DNA from 3 places in the Streptomyces clavuligerus genome. Region 2 is predicted to be linked to each of the others. Evidence: riboswitches for the same ligand, from Rfam matches in the RefSeq annotation. Region 2 holds a riboswitch; each other region holds the start of a gene.
What was found. Region 2 has a riboswitch for cyclic di-AMP ahead of CRV15_RS04985 (M23 family metallopeptidase). Riboswitches for the same ligand answer to the same signal wherever they lie in the genome.

Region 1 (5,696 bases), 1.8 Mb from region 2:
CCTCAGTCACCGAGGCCGATCTGCGCCCGGCCCCGTCCGGGGTGCGGGCGCAGGCGGTGCTGCGGGACGGCACCCTGGCGGACGACTTCCTGATCAAGGAGGCCCCCCGTACGGTCCATGTGCTGAACGCGCCGTCCCCGGCGGCGACGGCGTCCCTGCCGATCGGGCGGGAGGTGGCGGCCCGGGTACTGCGGCTGCTCTGACCGTCCGGGACCGCACCCCGGTGCGACGGTCCGCGACCGGCCGCTCACCCCGGGAGAGCGGCCGGTGGACCCGTAGAATCGAAAGCACTGTGTCCGAGCTGAAGAACCACACCCCCGCACCCGCCGTCCGCGACCGGAGCGAGCCCCGCTTCCCCGGAGGGCCCATCGCCGACCCCGCCGGTTCGCACCACGAGCGGCGCATCCGGAGCTTCCAGCCCCGGCGCAGCCGGGTCACCACCGGACAGGGCGACGCACTCCAGCGGCTCTGGCCGATCTGGGGCATCGAGATCGACGGCCGCGAGACCCTCGACCCCGGCACGATGTTCGGCGGACTGCCCGTCGTACTGGAGATCGGGTTCGGCATGGGCGAGGCCACCGCGCGGATGGCCGCCGACGACCCCGGCACCGGCATCCTCGCCGTGGACGTCCACACCCCGGGCCAGGGCAATCTGCTCGGCCTCGCCGAGCGGAACGGACTGTCCAACGTCCGGGTGGCCAACGGCGACGCGATCATCCTGCTGCGAGAGATGCTGGCGCCCGGCTCGCTGGACGGGATGCGGATCTTCTTCCCGGACCCCTGGCCGAAGAAGCGGCACCACAAGCGGCGGCTGATCCAGCCCGAGTTCCTGACGCTGGCGGCGCGGAGCCTGAGGCCGGGGGCCGTGCTGCACTGCGCCACCGACTGGGAGCCGTACGCGGAGCAGATGCTCCAGGTCCTCACGGACCACCCGGACTTCGAGAACACCCAGGAGGACGGCGGTTACGCGCCCCGTCCCGGGTTCCGGCCGCTGACCCGCTTCGAGGGACAGGGGCTCGACAAGGGGCATGTCGTGCACGACCTGCTGTTCCGCCGGGCGGCCGACCCCGCCGTCTGACCGGGTCCCGCGGCCCCGGACCGACCGTCCGACCGGGTCCCGCAGCCCCGGTCCGACCGTCCGACCGGGCCCGGCCGGAGCGGTCCGCGCGGGCCCCGCGCGGAAGGGCCCCGCGGGAAGTGCGTCGCCAGGTGTCGGTGGCCGTCGTTAGGGTCATTGGGTGTCCGAGCCGTTCCCGCACCACCAGCAGCCCCGTCCGGCGGCCCCCGCGCCCAGCGCGCGGACCGGTCCGGACGCCTCCGCGCCCGCGCCCGGGCCGACAGCAGGACCGGCGGGACCAGCGGTGCCCGCCTTCCGCCAGGACCCGAGGTTCGACGCCGTCCCGGAGCGCTCCCGCTGGCGCTACAAGCCCCGGCGGGTCTCCCGGCTCTGGCAGTCGAAGGCGATCAGAGCCGGAATCCTGATCACGCTGCTCGCCCTCTGCGCCCTGGTGATCCTCGCGCTGGTGCGGGAGGAGACCGGAACCGAGGGGTTCCTCGTCGGACTCGGACTCGCCACCCTGCCGGTGCCGCTGCTGATCGCCGCCTTCCGCTGGCTGGACCGGGTGGAGCCGGGCCCCTGGCTGAATCTGATCTTCTCCTTCGCCTGGGGCGCCTTCGCCGCCGCGCTGATCGCGATCCTGGCGAACACCTTCGCGACCCGCTGGATAGCCACGGCCACCGCCGACACCACCGACGCCCACTCCATCGGCGCCACGGTCATCGCACCGGTGGTGGAGGAGAGCGCCAAGGCGGTGGCCATCGCGTTGATCTTCTTCTTCCGGCGCAGGGACTTCAACGGGATCGTCGACGGGGTGGTGATCGCCGGATTCACCGCCACCGGTTTCGCGTTCACCGAGAACATCCTCTATCTGGGCAACGCCTTCGGCGAGGATCAGCAGCTCGGCTACTCGGGGCTGCCGTCGGTGACCGCCGCGACCTTCTTCGTCCGGATCGTGATGTCGCCGTTCGCGCATCCGCTCTTCACCGTGCTCGCCGGGATCGGCTTCGGCATGGCGGCCATGGCCCCGCGGTCGCGCACGACCCGCCGCACCCTGCTGCCGGTGCTCGGCGTCCTGCTCGCGATGGGTGTCCACGCCCTCTGGAACGGGTCGGCCTCGTATCTGGGCCCGCTCGGTTTCTACGCGGTGTACGGGATGTTCATGGTGCCCGCCTTCGGGCTGCTGACCTGGCTGGCGATCTGGTCCCGGCAGAGCGAGCTGCGGACGATAGCCGCCGAACTGCCGAAGTACGCGATCGCGGGGTGGATCGCCCCGGCTGAACCCCAGGCCCTGTCCTCGATGAAGGCGCGCACGATGGCCCGCACCGCCGCCCGGCACGCGCACGGCCCGGCCGCGGCGCACACGGTGACGGAGTACCAGCGGTTCGCGACCTCGCTGGCGTTTCTGCGGCACCGGGCCGAACGGGGGGTGGAGGTCCCGGACTTCGTCGCCCGTGAACAGGAGCTGCTGCACCACATGTGGCAGCGGAAGGCGGTGGCCTCCCCGGCGCTGACCTACGCCGCCCGGGCGACGGGCCGGGTCTGGGTACCGCCGCCGTACCGGGACTACGAGACCTACAACCCGTATCGCGCCTGACCGTCCCGCGCCGGAAGGGGTCCGGTCCGACCGGCCCGTGCCGGAACGGAGGAACCGGCGGCCCTGGCATCGGGGGGTGTGCGCCAGGGCCGCCGGAGAACGGGTTCCGCCGCCGGGTGCCCGTCGTCCGTCCACCGGTGGGCCGGTTCACCGACAAGGGTGCCGGTGGGGGCTTTGCCGCCGCTGAAACCGCCGGTCGGGGCGGCGACGGAGAGGACGGAGCGGGGGCGGAACGGGCACGGGGCGGAGGCGGAACGGGCACGGGGCGGAGGCGGAACGGGGCTGCGGGACAAGGGGAACGGGGGACACCTGGGGTGGGTGACACGTGTCACCCACCGCAGAGGCGTACCGGGGCACCGCAGAGGGATCCAGCGTCGCGCGGGCTGTGCGAACGGCCCCGAAACGACCGCAGGGCCCCTGGATTCAGGGGCCCTGGGGCTCGATCAGACAGCGAGGCCCTTGTTCTGCAACCAGGCCATCGGGTCGACAGCGGCACCGCCGGAGGTCTTGACCTCCAGGTGGAGGTGGTTGCCGGTCACATTGCCGGAGTCGCCGACCCGGCCGATCGTCTCGCCCGCGGACACCTGCTGGCCGACGCCGACGGTCATCGAGGAGAGGTGGGCGTACAGGATCTCCGTACCGTCCGACAGCTGGAGCAGGATGCGGTAGCCGTAGGGGCCCGCCCAGCCCGCCGCCGTGATGGTGCCGCTGCCGACCGCCTTGACCGGGGTGCCGGCCGCGGCCGCGAAGTCCAGACCGGTGTGCTGACCGGAGGACCACATCGAGCCGGACTGGCCATAGGTGGAGGTGATCACATAGCTGGAGGTGGGCAGCGAGAAGCTGTTCGCGAGCCGGGCCCGGCGCTCCTCCTCCGCCTTCCGCTCTTCTTCGGCCTTCGCCTTGGCCTTCGCCTCTTCCTCGGCCTTCCGCTTGGCCTCGGCCTCCGCCTCGGCCTCCTTCTTCGCCTTCGCCTCGGCGGCGCGCTCGGCCTTCTCCGCCTGGGCGGCGGCCTGCTCGGCGGCCTCCAGCTCGGTGGCGGCACGGGCGGCGGCGTCGGCGCTCGACTGCTGCTCCTCGGCCTGCTCCAGGATCCGGGAGCGCAGCGCCTCGGCGGCGGTCTGCTGCTCCCCGGTCTGCTGGGCCGCGAGTCCCATCGCGGCGGTCGGAGCGTTCTCGTCCGCTGTCGACCCCTCGTCGCCGGAGACCAGCGAACCGACGCCGGGCAGGGACTTGGCGTCGGGGAGGGAGATCGAGACGGCGGGCTTGTCCTGGGCGGTGGCGATGCCACCCGCGCCGACGGCCGCCATCACGCCGACACCGAGCACGGTGGAGCTACGGGCGATACCGCCGCGCTGCTTCAGCACCCGCTGACGGTGACGGCCGCGCACAGGGCGAACCGTTTCCGCGGAAGGGTTCCAGACACCGGGGGACGCAGCCGCCCCATCCTCGCTGAAGACACCGGACCCGAAGGGGTTTTCCGGGGCAGGGCTGTTGGACGCCACCGAGGCGCACTCCTTTCCTTCCTTCTCGCCTACCGGGTTAGCTGACGGGTTCGGAGCAGGAAGGTCTCCTACGGGCGGCCTCCACCGCGAACTGCACGGCGGATGAAGCCCGATTCACCCCAAAAGGTGGTTCCCCGGTTCCCTCGCGGGATTCGGCGCACGCGCACGGTGCCGCCCTGACGGCGGCTGGGACGACCGCGCTGCGTTATCGAACGTTAATAGACACGCGGACCGGATTCCAAGTTGCACCAGACGATCTTTACTCTCTTTGCCTTGGACTTACCCCGGCATAAGCGGACGGATTCGGGCGACTTGAGCGAGTGTCGAAAAACCTCGTTCATCTGACTGTGCATCAATTGTTATCGGAGGGCTGCCTTCCGACTACGGAGCGTGCAGCCCTTTACGGACCCTTTATGACCGCCGCTCTGAAGCGCTCGCCGAGTCGTCCTCACCCCAGCCCTCACCCCAGCCCTCACCGGAGCCTCACCGGAATGCTCACCGGGGAGGGCGCGGACCGCCTAGGGAGCGCCAGCGGCGGCGGTCCCCCGGCGGTCCCGGGGCATCGGGCGGCCGGGCCACCGCGAGCAGCGCCATGTCGTCGGTGGCACCGCCGCCGGTGTGCCGCCGCACATCGTCCAGGAGTTCGTCCAGCAGCTCCCCCGGCCCCGGGAACACCCTGCCCGCCAGCCGCTCGGCGGGATCGTAGAAGCGTCCCTTCGCGTCCCTCGCCTCGGAGAGTCCGTCGGTGTAGAGAAGCAGGGTCGTGCCGGGCGGCAGCGGGTACTCCTCGGCGCGGTCCGGCCAGACGCCCAGCTCGGCCATGCCCAGGGGCAGCGCGGGCTCCGTCGGCTCCAGGACGTCCAGACCGCCGTCCGGGCGCAGCAGCAGCGGCTCGGGGTGGCCCCGGTTCACCAGCCGGACGACCCCGGTGCCCCGGGGGATCTCGGCGAGGACGGCGGTGGTGAACGCCTCGACCGCGTCCAGGGTCTCCCGCCGCTGCGCCTCCCTGAGCAGCGCCCGTTCCAGCCGCCCGGTGACGCCCTCCAGGGTCGTCTCCTGCTCCGCCGCCTCCCGGAACGCGCCGATCGCGACCGCCACCGCCTCCACCGCGCCCAGCCCCTTGCCGCGGACGTCGCCCACCACGAGCCGGACCCCGTGCGGGGTGTCCTGCACGGCGAAGAGATCGCCGCCGATGAAGGCGTCGGCGAGGGCGGCCTCATAGCGGGCAGCGATCCGGAGTCCGCCGATCCGCTCGGCGGGGGTGGGCAGTACGGCGCGCTGTGCGGTCTCGGCGATCACCCGGGCGGAGGCCAGCCGCTCACTGCTGCGCTGGATGACCCGGTTGATCACCAGTGCCAGGGCGGAGACCGTGATCACGGTGAACAGCTCGGTGTACGCCGTGGGCTCGTCCATCGTGCCCTTGTAGAGGTGGAGCCCGACCACCCCGCAGACCGCCGTGATCCCCGTCAGCAGGGTGGCGCGCCAGGAGAAGAAGGGCGCGGCGATCAGCGGGGCCGCCGTGAACATCGGGGCGGCGGTG
Region 2 (5,696 bases):
CGACGACGAGTCGATGGAGAACCAGCGCGACGTGGTCAAGAACGAGCGCCGCCAGCGCTACGACAACGTGCCCTACGGCACCGCGTTCGAGAAGCTGACCGCCCTCGCCTACCCCGAGGGCCACCCGTACCACCACACGCCCATCGGCTCCATGGCCGACCTGGACGCCGCCACGCTGGAGGACGCCCGCGCGTTCTTCCGTACGTACTACGCGCCGAACAACGCGGTGCTCTCGGTCGTCGGCGACATCGACCCGGAGCAGACCCTCGCCTGGGTGGAGAAGTACTTCGGCTCCATCCCCGGCCACGACGGCAAGCCCGCGCCGCGCGACGGCTCCCTCCCGGACGTCATCGGGGAGCAGCTCCGCGAGGTCGTCGAGGAGGACGTGCCCGCGCGCGCCCTGATGGCCGCCTACCGGCTGCCGCACGACGGCACCCGTGAGTGCGACGCCGTCGACCTGGCGCTCACCGTCCTCGGCGGCGGCGAGTCCTCCCGGCTGCACAACCGGCTGGTGCGCCGCGACCGGACGGCCGTGGGGGCCGGCTTCGGCCTGCTGCGGCTGGCCGGGGCGCCCTCCCTGGGCTGGCTGGACGTGAAGATCTCCGGCGGGGTCGAGGTCGGGACGATCGAGGTCGCCGTCGACGAGGAGCTGGCCCGGTTCGCCGCGGACGGCCCCACCCCCGAGGAGATGGAGCGGGCCCAGGCCCAGCTGGAGCGCGAATGGCTGGACCGGCTCTCCACCGTCGCCGGCCGCGCCGACGAACTCTGCCGGTACGCGGTGCTCTTCGGTGACCCGCAGCTCGCGCTCACCGCCGTCGAGCGCATCCTCACGGTCACCGCCGACGAGGTGCGCGAGGCCGCCGCGGCCCGGCTGCGGCCGGACAACCGCGCGGTGCTGGTGTACGAGCCGCTCGCCGCCGAGGCGGCCGGGCAGAGTGACGAGACCGACGAAGAAGGGGCGGGCCAGTGACCGACGCCGAGCCGCTGACCACCATGGAGTTCCACCCCCAGCCGCAGGCGGGCCGGGCCAGGCCGTGGGCCTTCCCCGCGCCCGAGCGCGGCGCGCTGGACAACGGGCTGACGGTGCTGCACTGCCACCGCCCCGGCCAGCAGGTCGTGGCCGTGGAGATCCTGCTCGACGCCCCGCTCGACGCGGAGCCCGAAGGACTCGACGGCATCGCCACGATCATGGCCCGTGCGCTGTCCGAGGGCACCGACAAGCGCTCCGCCGAGGAGTTCGCCGCCGAGCTGGAGCGCTGCGGGGCCACCCTCGACGCGCACGCCGACCACTCCGGTGTACGGATCTCGCTGGAGGTCCCCGCCTCCCGGCTGCCCAAGGGCCTCGGGCTGCTCGCCGAGGCCCTGCGCGCGCCCGCGTTCCTCGACACCGAGATCGAGCGGCTGGTGCGCAACCGGCTGGACGAGATCCCCCACGAGACGGCCAACCCGTCCCGGCGCGCCGCCAAGGAGCTGTACAAGCAGCTCTTCCCGGCCTCGCTGCGGATGTCCCGGCCGCGCCAGGGCAGCGAGGAGACCGTCGCCCGGATCGACTCCACGGCCGTGCGGGCGTTCTTCGAGACCCATGTCCGCCCGGCGACCGCGACCCTGGTCGTCGTCGGCGACTTCACCGGGATCGACCTGGACGCGGTGCTCGCCGACACCCTCGGGGAGTGGACGGGCGAGGCGGGCGCGCTCCGTCCCGTGCCGGCGGTCTCCGCGGACGACGCCGGACGGGTGATCGTCGTGGACCGCCCCGGCGCGGTGCAGACCCAGCTCCTCATCGGCCGGGTGGGCCCGGACCGCCACGACCGTGTCTGGGCGGCCCAGGTGCTCGGCGCGTACTGCCTCGGCGGCACCCTCACCTCACGGCTCGACCGGGTGCTGCGCGAGGAGAAGGGCTACACCTACGGCGTCCGCGCCTTCGGGCAGGTGCTGCGGTCCGCGCCCGACGGCTCGGGCGCCTCGCTGCTCGCCATCAGCGGCTCGGTGGACACCCCCAACACGGGCCCGGCGCTGGAGGACCTGTGGCAGGTGCTGCGGGTGCTGGCCGCCGAGGGGCTGACCGACGCCGAGCGGGACGCCGCCGTGCAGAACCTGGTGGGTGTCGCACCGCTGCGCTACGAGACGGCCGCCTCCGTCGCGGGCACGCTGGCCGACCAGGTCGAGCAGTATCTGCCCGACGACTACCAGGCGCGGCTGTACGCGCGGCTGGCGGAGACGGGGACCGTGGAGGCGACGGCGGCCGTCGTCAGCGCCTTCCCGGTGGACCGGCTGGTCACGGTGCTCGTCGGGGACGCCGCGCAGATCGCGGCGCCCGTGGAGGCGCTGGGCATCGGCAAGGTCACGGTCGTCACGGGCTGACCTCCCGGGCGGCCGGACCCCGTGACCGGCCGTGCGGCGTACGGACGTACGGCGGCCGGACCCCGTGACCGGCCGGACTCCCGTGACCGGCCGTGCGCCCGGCTGTGCGACCGGCTCCGCGACGCGTGGACGGAACCCCGGCGGTGCTCTGACCGCCGGGGTTCCGCTGTACTTGCTCTACATTTGCCCGGTTTTGAGGAAATGTCATGGGGCTTCTCCTGTCTGGGCTGTGGCATAGCCAACAAAATCCGTCGTCTGTTTGGCGAACCGGAGGTGACGCCCGTAGCGTCGACGCGGCTGTTCGCCCGCTCCACGCCGCGTCCGCGGCACGGACAGCCATCGCCGAGTCCCCACCGGGTGCGAGCCCAGGGGAGCCGGGGACCCACCGTCCCCAGGGGTGAATCGGGCGCCTTCGCACCGCGGAGGGGTCCGTAGGAGACCTTCCTGCTCCGAACCCGTCAGCTAACCCGGTAGGCGAGAAGGAAGGAAAGGATCAGCCTCTTCATGGCGTTGACCCGCTCCACCGGGAAGCACCGCGCCCCGAGCCGTGCGACCCTCCGAGGCGCCAACATCGCCCGCGCGGCCACGCTCGCCACCACGGGCGTCTGCGGCTCCCTCGCCACCCCGGCCCTGGCCGCGGAGAGCACGGCACCGGCCGCGTCCTCCGAGGACACCGGCACCTTCATGATCCTCGCCGCGGACGCCGAGGCCGACTCGCTCGCCGACGAGGTCGCCGACCAGGCCGTCACCCAGAAGCGCGAGGCCATCGCCCGCGAGGAGGCCGCCGAGGAGGCCCGCCGCAAGGCCGAGGCCCGTGAGCGGGAGGCCCAGGAGGCCCGGGAGCGCGCCGCCCGCGAGGCCGAGCGCGAGCGTCTGATGAACACGTATCAGGCGCCCGTCAGCGGCGGGGTCTCCACCGCGTACCAGACCGGCGGCGCCTACTGGTCCTCCGGCAGCCACTCCGGCATCGACTTCCACGCCTCCTACGGAACCTCCGTGGTCTCCGTGGGCGCGGGCACCGTCGTCGAGGCCGGCTGGGGCGGTGCCTACGGCAACAACGTCGTGATCCGGATGAACGACGGCTCGTACACCCAGTACGGCCATCTGGCGGCGGTCCATGTCGCCGCCGGGCAGAGCGTGCTGCCGGGCCAGCAGATCGGTCTCGCCGGGTCCACCGGCAACTCCACCGGCGCGCACCTCCACTTCGAGGCCCGCACCGGCGCCGAGTACGGGTCCGACGTCGACCCGGTCGCGTATCTCCGTTCCCACGGCGTGCACGTCTGACATCTCTCCGCGCGCCGTGCGGCGCGCGCCCGGGGCCCCGTCGCGTATCCACGCGGCGGGGCCCCGGCCGTCCTCCGGCCGCCGTCGCGCGGGCCCGTGCGGCGCTCCTGGCCCCGGGTGCCGCCGGACCCGGTGGCATCCGGCCGCTGGCACGTGTCCCGGGCACTGGCCGGAAGCGAGCGACGCCGCACGCCGTCCCACGGGGAAAGGGGCTCCGCTGCAATAGAGTCGCCGGACGCGCGGCACAGGCGCCGTGCGGCCCCCGGCAGCCGTCCGGCCCGGGGCGCGAGCGGCGGATCACAGCGGAGGTTCGGTCATGCGCGTCCCCGCGCACTCGGTCTGCACGGCGATCCGCGACGACATCGTCTCCGGGGTCTTCCCGCGCGGCGCCAAACTCACCGAGGAGCAGCTCGCCCGCCGCTACGGCGTCTCCCGTATCCCCGTGCGCGAGGCCCTGCGGACCCTGGAGGCCGAGGGGTTCGTGGTGACGCAGCGGCACGCCGGTGCGCATGTCGCGGAGCTGAGCGAGCAGGAGGCCGCGGATCTGCTGGAGGTGCGGATGCTGCTGGAGCCCCTGGGCGCGGCCCGCGCGGCCCGGCGGCGCACCGAGGCCCATCTGCGGGTGCTGCGTGGCCTGGTGCGGCTCGGGCAGGAGCGGGCCCGCCGGGGCCAGGCGGAGGATCTGCGGGCGCTGGGCGGCTGGTTCCACGAGACCCTGGCGCAGGCGTCCGTCAGCCCGGGGCTGATCGCCCTGCTCACCCAGTTGCGGCACAAGATCGCGTGGATGTACGCGGTGGAGCAGCCCGCCGAGCCCGTCGCGTACTGGGCGGAGCACGGCGCGATCCTGGACGCGGTGGCCCGGGGGGACGCGGAGCGGGCGCGGGCCCTGACCGCGCTGCACGCCGAGCGGAACGCCGGGGCGCACCGGCTGCGGACCTCCCACCCGGTCCGCCCGCCCCGCCGCGGGCTGGCGCCCGCCCGCCCCTGAGGCGGGGAGAGGGGAACGGGGAAACGGTGGCGCGGGCGGGTCGCGGCGGCATGGAACCGCGCCGCGAAGGGGTGGGCCGAGGCGCGGAAGGCGGGCGGCGGAGGCGCGAGAGGCCGCGGAACCTCGCCGCCTGCCGCCCCGGGCCCGCGCACGGATCGTCGCGGAGACACGAAAAGGCCGCGGACCCCGGTGTCGTGTCGTCACGGGAAGTCCGCGGCCCCTGAGCGGTGCCGGACGGGTCAGACCGTCTCCGGCAGCTCCTCCAGGCCCTCGGCCACCAGCTTGGCCAGGCGGTCGAGCGCGGCGTCCGCGCCCTCGGCCTCGGAGGCCAGCACGATCTCCTCGCCACCCCGGGCGCCCAGGCCGAGCACCGCCAGCATGGAGGCGGCGTTGACGGGGTTGCCGTCGGCCTTGGCGATGGTCACCGGCACGCCGGACGCGGCGGCGGCGCGGACGAACAGGGAAGCGGGTCGGGCGTGCAGGCCCTCGGCCCAGCCGACGTTGACACGGCGCTCAGCCATGGTGGTGCCCTTCGGGGGGAAATGGGTTGTCTAGACCAGTGTGCCATGGTACGGGCCCCGCCCCGTGCCGTCCGGGGGCGAACCAGCCGCGCCGACGGGGCCCCCAGGGAGCCCCGGATGGCCCCCGCCACCCCGGCCGGCCGTTCCGACCTCGCCTTTCTCCTCCCGCAGAGCTTCGTGACCGCTCCGACCGCCGTACGCTTTCGCCATGCGCACCCGGCCGGAACAGACCTATCCCGACCACTGGGAGGCCGATGTGGTGCTGCGCGACGGCAGCACCGCGCGTATCCGGCCGATCACGCCCGATGACGCCGGGCGGCTGGTCAGCTTCTATGAACAGGTCTCGGACGAGTCCAAGTACTACCGGTTCTTCGCGCCCTACCCCCGGCTGACCGACAGGGACGTCCACCGCTTCACCCACCACGACTACGTGGACCGCGTGGGACTCGCCGTCACCGTCGGCGGGGAGATCATCGCCACCGTCCGCTACGACCGGATCGACGGCCTCGGACGCCCCGCTTCCGCCCCCGCCGAAGAGGCCG
Region 3 (5,696 bases), 2.9 Mb from region 2:
GGGGACCAGGCCAGGAACCAGGCAAGGGACCTGGTCAGGGGCCCGCCCCGGAACTCTTCAGCTGGGAGTTCGCGAGCGACCCCTACCCCGCCTACGCCTGGCTCAGGGAGAACTCCCCGGTCCACTGGACCAAGCTGCCGAGCGGGGTCGAGGCATGGCTCGTCACCCGCTACGACGACGCCCGCCAGGCCCTCGCCGACCAGCGGCTGTCCAAGAATCCGGCGCACCATGACGAGCCCGCGCACGCCAAGGGCAAAACCGGCATCCCGGGCGAACGTCAGGCCGAGCTGATGACCCATCTGCTCAATATCGACCCCCCGGACCACACCCGCCTCCGCCGTCTCGTCTCCAAGGCGTTCACCCCGCGCCGGGTCGCCGCCTTCGCCCCCCGGGTGCAGGAGCTGACGGACCGGCTGATCGACGGCTTCGCGGAACGGGGCGAGGCCGACCTCATCCATGAGTTCGCGTTCCCGCTGCCCATCTACGCGATCTGCGATCTGCTCGGCGTCCCCCCGGAGGACCAGGACCAATTCCGGGACTGGGCCGGAATGATGATCCGTCACGGCGGCGGCCCGCGCGGCGGTGTCGCCCGTTCCGTCAAGAAGATGCGCGGCTATCTGCTGGAGCTGATCCACCGCAAGCGCGCCTCCCTCACCGACGAGGGCGCCGACGACCTGATCTCGGGTCTGATCCGGGCCAGTGACCACGGCGAGCACCTCACCGAGAACGAGGCCGCCGCCATGGCCTTCATCCTGCTCTTCGCGGGGTTCGAGACCACCGTCAATCTGATCGGCAACGGCACCTTCGCCCTGCTGCGCCACCCGGAGCAGCGCGAGCGGCTCCAGCGCTCCCTCGCGGCGGGCGAGAGCGGGCTGCTGGAGACCGGGGTGGAGGAGCTGCTCCGCCACGACGGGCCGGTGGAGATGGCGACCTGGCGGTTCGCCACCGAACCGCTGGTGATCGGGGGGCAGCGGATAGCGGCGGGCGATCCGGTGCTGGTGGTGCTCGCCGCCGCCGACCGCGATCCGGAGCGGTTCGGCGAACCGGATGTCCTGGACCTTGCGCGGCGTGACAATCAGCACCTCGGCTACGGGCACGGCATCCACTACTGCCTGGGCGCGCCGCTCGCCCGGCTGGAGGCGCAGACCGCGCTGGCGACCCTCTTCACCCGCCTTCCCGAGCTGCGGCTCTCGGTCGATCCGTCCGAATTGCGCTGGCGCGGCGGCCTGATCATGAGGGGACTTCGGACCCTCCCCGTCACGTTCTCTCCCGCCCCGCGCCACGCGGAAATTGATGGCGTGTCAGGATCGTGATATTCGCGTGATCTCCGCTGCATCGACTTGTGACTGATGTTCGACTGCCGCTACGTTCACCCCGTCTCAGCAGTCTCGCGAAAGGCAACCGCATGCTCTCCGGGAATGGTCGACATCGCCGACCCCGTCAGGCTCCGGCTCTCGTCGTCGCGGCAGGAGTGACGGGCTCGGCCATCGCGCTCCCGCTTCTGGGCGCGGGTTCGGCGACGGCGGCCGACTCCGCCGTCTGGGACCGGGTCGCCGAGTGCGAGAGCGGGGGCGCCTGGAGCGCCGACACCGGCAACGGCTACTACGGCGGCCTCCAGATGTCGCAGCAGACCTGGGAGGCGTACGGCGGTCTGGAGTACGCCTCGGGCCCGGACCTCGCGAGCCGTTCGCAGCAGATAACCGTGGCCGAGAAGGTCCTGGCGGCCGAGGGCGCCAAGGCGTGGGCCTCGTGCGCCGGGATGGCCGGTCTGGCCGTCCCGGGCGCCGACGCCGCCCCGAAGAAGGCCACGGGCGCCACCGAGGACGCCGCGCCGTCCGGCGCGCGCTCCGGCGGCGCCGACGCCGACAGCGGGCCGTCCGGGAAGGCGCGGGCGGGGGACGCGGCCCCGTCGGCCGCCGCCGGGAAGGACAAGGGCGCCACGGACCGGAACGCGGAGCAGGGGTCCCCGGCTCCCGCCCGCACCCAGGGCGTGGGCAACGGCACCGACAGCGCCCCGGCGGCGGGGAAGGGCACGCCCGCTCCGACCGGCGGCGGCAAGCACCGGGGCGCGCCCGCCGAGGAGTCCGCCGCGCGGGCGGAGAAGACGGCGGGGACGGCCGACCGGGACGGGACGGCGGGGCAGGACGCGGCGTCCGCCCCGGCCGCCGGGTCCACCGCGTCCGAGGCGGCGACCGCCGACACCGGCGCGGCGCCCCAGGACCGCGCCACCGGCACCGCCGACCGCCCCTCGCGCGCCGGTGAGGCCCGTACGGAGCTGACGGCGGACACCGCCGCCACCGCCGCCGACAGGGCCACGGCCGCCGGTGCGGCGGACACCTCTCCCTCCTCGTACACGGTCCAGCCCGGCGACAGCCTCTCCGTCATCGCGGCGGAGAAGGACGTCGACGGCGGCTGGAACTCCCTGTACGAGCGGAACAAGGACACCGTCGGTGCCGATCCGGACCTCATCCACCCTGGTCAGAGCCTGGATCTGGAGAACGCCCAGCAGTAGTTGTGTCGGGGTTTGTCCTGGTTTGCAGAAATGAGACAAGGGTCTCTTTGCGAAAACGGGCGAACCCCGCGCAGCGGAATCTCGGATTCCAGCCCCCACCTGCGGAAACGAAGGTATCCGGAGTGGCGAGATGGGCGATTTTTCCTCGATGTTCTCCTTTGAACATCAGGAAGAGCTGTGATTCGGTCTGAACCGCTCGCCACAGCGGGCACCAACGACCGTCACGCCGAATCCTGCCGTCGGTCGGGGGGCATCAGTCGACGCGCAGAGCGCCGAAGGCAGGAGCGGGGGACCCAAGGTAAGCGCCGGTCCCGGTCGCTGACGGACGGTTCGGTGCACGAGGAGTGCGCCGGAACCGGACGCCGGTGGGCCGACCGGCTTGGGGTGGAGCCGCGCGCAAGGACGCGCGGCCGGGCAACTCACACGGCCCGAACCCGACAGCTCACCTCGTAGGCGTCGGTGAGGAGACCTCCATGCTGTTTTCCGGCAAGGGCAAGCACCGTCGTCCCACGGCCCTCAACCGTGCCACCCGTATCGTCGCGTTCGCCGGTGTGACCGGTGCCGCCGTCGCCGCCCCGCTGGCCGGTGCGAGCACCGCCACCGCCGCCACCGCCGCCGAGTGGGACAAGGTCGCCCAGTGCGAGTCCGGCGGCAACTGGTCCATCAACACCGGCAACGGCTACTACGGCGGCCTCCAGTTCTCGACCTCCACCTGGGCCGCGTACGGCGGTACCGCCTACGCCCCGACCGCCGACAAGGCCACCAAGGCGCAGCAGATCGCCATCGCCGAGAAGACCCTCGCGGGTCAGGGCAAGGGCGCCTGGCCGAAGTGCGGTGTGGGCCTGTCCAACACCCCGTACGGCAGCGCCGCCCCGGCCCCGGCCCAGCCCAAGCCGCAGCAGCAGGCGCCGAAGCAGGTGCAGCAGGCCCCGAAGCAGCAGACCGCCCCGGCGCCGCAGCAGCGCGCCGAGGCCCCGACCACCCGTTCCGTGGAGCGCACCGCCCCGGCCCCGGTCCAGCAGGCGCCGCAGCAGGCCGCCCCGCAGACCCAGGCCCCGGCCAAGGGCTTCCTGAAGGGTGACGGCGAGTACGAGGTCAAGGCCGGTGACACCCTCAGCTCCATCGCCGAGGACCACAAGGTCAAGGGCGGCTGGCAGAAGCTGTTCCAGCTCAACGAGGACATCGTCGACAACGCCGACGTGATCTACGTGGGTCAGCAGCTCCACCTGCGCTGAGCCCCGCCCTCCCCCGATGCCCCGGGAAGCCCCGGGTGACGGACCGCCCCGGTCCGGTGCGCTTCCCCCCGTGCGCGCCGGACCGGGGCTCTGTCATGTCCGGGCCCCTGGCCCGGCCAGGGGCCCGGCGCCGCAGCTCCCGGGAATCGCTACTCGGCAGTAGCTATGCAGCGGTCTGCCCCGCTCTGCTCTACTTCTTTACCTTTTTCGTCCCAGCGGGCGGGCATCCGCCCGGATGGACCCCGCCCGCCGGTTAGGCTCTTGTCGCAAGGCCAACGGAGCCCTGCACCCATGCGTCACATCCCAGAAGGAGATGCTCGTGCCGTCCATCGACGTCGTCGTAGCCCGGGAAATCCTGGACTCCCGAGGCAACCCCACGGTCGAGGTCGAGGTTGGCCTCGACGACGGCAGCACGGGTCGTGCCGCCGTTCCGTCCGGTGCCTCCACCGGTGCCTTCGAGGCCATCGAGCTCCGCGACGGTGACCCGAACCGTTACCAGGGCAAGGGTGTCGAGAAGGCCGTCCTCGCCGTCATCGAGCAGATCGGCCCGGAGCTGGTCGGCTACGACGCCACCGAGCAGCGCCTGATCGACCAGGCGATGTTCGACCTGGACGCCACCGAGAACAAGGGCTCCCTCGGCGCCAACGCCATCCTGGGTGTCTCCCTCGCCGTGGCCCACGCCGCCTCCGAGGCGTCCGACCTGCCGCTCTTCCGCTACCTCGGCGGCCCGAACGCGCACCTGCTGCCCGTTCCGATGATGAACATCCTCAACGGTGGCTCCCACGCGGACTCCAACGTCGACATCCAGGAGTTCATGATCGCCCCGATCGGCGCGGAGTCCTTCTCCGAGGCCCTGCGCTGGGGCACCGAGGTCTACCACACCCTCAAGAAGGTCCTGAAGCAGAAGGGCCTGGCCACCGGCCTCGGCGACGAGGGCGGCTTCGCCCCGAACCTGGACTCCAACCGCGCCGCCCTGGACCTGATCCTTGAGGCGATCAAGGAGGCCGGTTACGTCCCGGGCAAGGACATCGCGCTGGCGCTCGACGTCGCCGCCTCCGAGTTCTACAAGGACGGCGTCTACGAGTTCGAGGGCAAGCCCCTCTCCGCGGCCGAGCTGACCGAGTACTACGAGGAGCTGGTCGCGGCCTACCCGCTCGTCTCCATCGAGGACCCGCTCTTCGAGGACGACTGGGCCGGCTGGAAGGTCCTCACCGACAAGCTGGGCACCAAGGTCCAGATCGTCGGCGACGACCTCTTCGTCACCAACCCGGAGCGCCTGGCCCGCGGCATCGAGGAGGGCTCCGCGAACGCCCTGCTCGTCAAGGTCAACCAGATCGGTTCGCTGACCGAGACCCTGGACGCCGTGGAGCTGGCCCAGCGCAACGGCTTCAAGTGCATGATGTCCCACCGCTCCGGCGAGACCGAGGACGTCACCATCGCCGACCTGGCCGTCGCCACCAACTGCGGCCAGATCAAGACCGGCGCCCCGGCCCGCTCCGAGCGCGTGGCCAAGTACAACCAGCTCCTGCGCATCGAGGAGATCCTGGACGACGCGGCCGTCTACGCGGGCCGCAGCGCGTTCCCCCGCTTCAAGGGCTGACCGCCCCGGGAGCCGATGGCCGGACGGACCGGGGAAGATCCCCGGGGCCGCCCGGCCCGGCTCCTGGCCCGTCGTACCGGCGTCCCCGGCCGCGGTCCCGTACCGTGTCCGGGGACGCGTCCGCGTCCGCGTCCCCGGACACGACAGGGGACGCCGCCCGGTGCGAGCGAACAAACGCGAGCGAGCAAAGCGGCGAAACCGGCGGAAGCGGCGGAAGCGGCGAACAGGGGAGGCGGGATACGAATGGCCGGGAAGAACCGCGACCGGTTCTCCACCGCGACCAGGCTGCGGCTGATCGGTGAGCAGACCGCCGCCCGGGTGTACCGCTCCCAGAACCGGCGCCAGGCCC

Region 1: it holds a riboswitch for cyclic di-AMP, as region 2 does, so the genes downstream of both, CRV15_RS12800 (M23 family metallopeptidase) here and CRV15_RS04985 (M23 family metallopeptidase) in region 2, are expected to answer to the same signal.
Region 3: it holds a riboswitch for cyclic di-AMP, as region 2 does, so the genes downstream of both, CRV15_RS17380 (LysM peptidoglycan-binding domain-containing protein) here and CRV15_RS04985 (M23 family metallopeptidase) in region 2, are expected to answer to the same signal.

What each region holds. Positions count from the first base shown of each region.
Region 1 covers NZ_CP027858.1:3,066,271-3,071,966, forward strand. Annotated here, with positions in the region: gene lhgO (L-2-hydroxyglutarate oxidase) at 1-203, shown strand, start outside; gene trmB (tRNA (guanosine(46)-N7)-methyltransferase TrmB) at 293-1,078, shown strand; gene CRV15_RS12795 (PrsW family intramembrane metalloprotease) at 1,239-2,654, shown strand; gene CRV15_RS12800 (M23 family metallopeptidase) at 3,098-4,156, opposite strand; cyclic di-AMP (ydaO/yuaA leader) riboswitch at 4,168-4,324, opposite strand; gene CRV15_RS12805 (PP2C family protein-serine/threonine phosphatase) at 4,652-5,696, opposite strand, start outside.
Region 2 covers NZ_CP027858.1:1,251,476-1,257,171, reverse strand. Annotated here, with positions in the region: gene CRV15_RS04995 (M16 family metallopeptidase) at 1-970, shown strand, start outside; gene CRV15_RS04990 (M16 family metallopeptidase) at 994-2,361, shown strand; cyclic di-AMP (ydaO/yuaA leader) riboswitch at 2,692-2,852, shown strand; gene CRV15_RS04985 (M23 family metallopeptidase) at 2,866-3,645, shown strand; gene CRV15_RS04980 (GntR family transcriptional regulator) at 3,962-4,633, shown strand; gene CRV15_RS04975 (HPr family phosphocarrier protein) at 4,873-5,154, opposite strand; gene CRV15_RS04970 (bifunctional GNAT family N-acetyltransferase/acetate--CoA ligase family protein) at 5,363-5,696, shown strand, end outside.
Region 3 covers NZ_CP027858.1:4,129,559-4,135,254, forward strand. Annotated here, with positions in the region: gene CRV15_RS17370 (cytochrome P450 family protein) at 1-1,313, shown strand, start outside; gene CRV15_RS17375 (LysM peptidoglycan-binding domain-containing protein) at 1,472-2,512, shown strand; cyclic di-AMP (ydaO/yuaA leader) riboswitch at 2,773-2,983, shown strand; gene CRV15_RS17380 (LysM peptidoglycan-binding domain-containing protein) at 2,986-3,747, shown strand; gene eno (phosphopyruvate hydratase) at 4,061-5,347, shown strand; gene CRV15_RS17395 (FtsB family cell division protein) at 5,591-5,696, shown strand, end outside.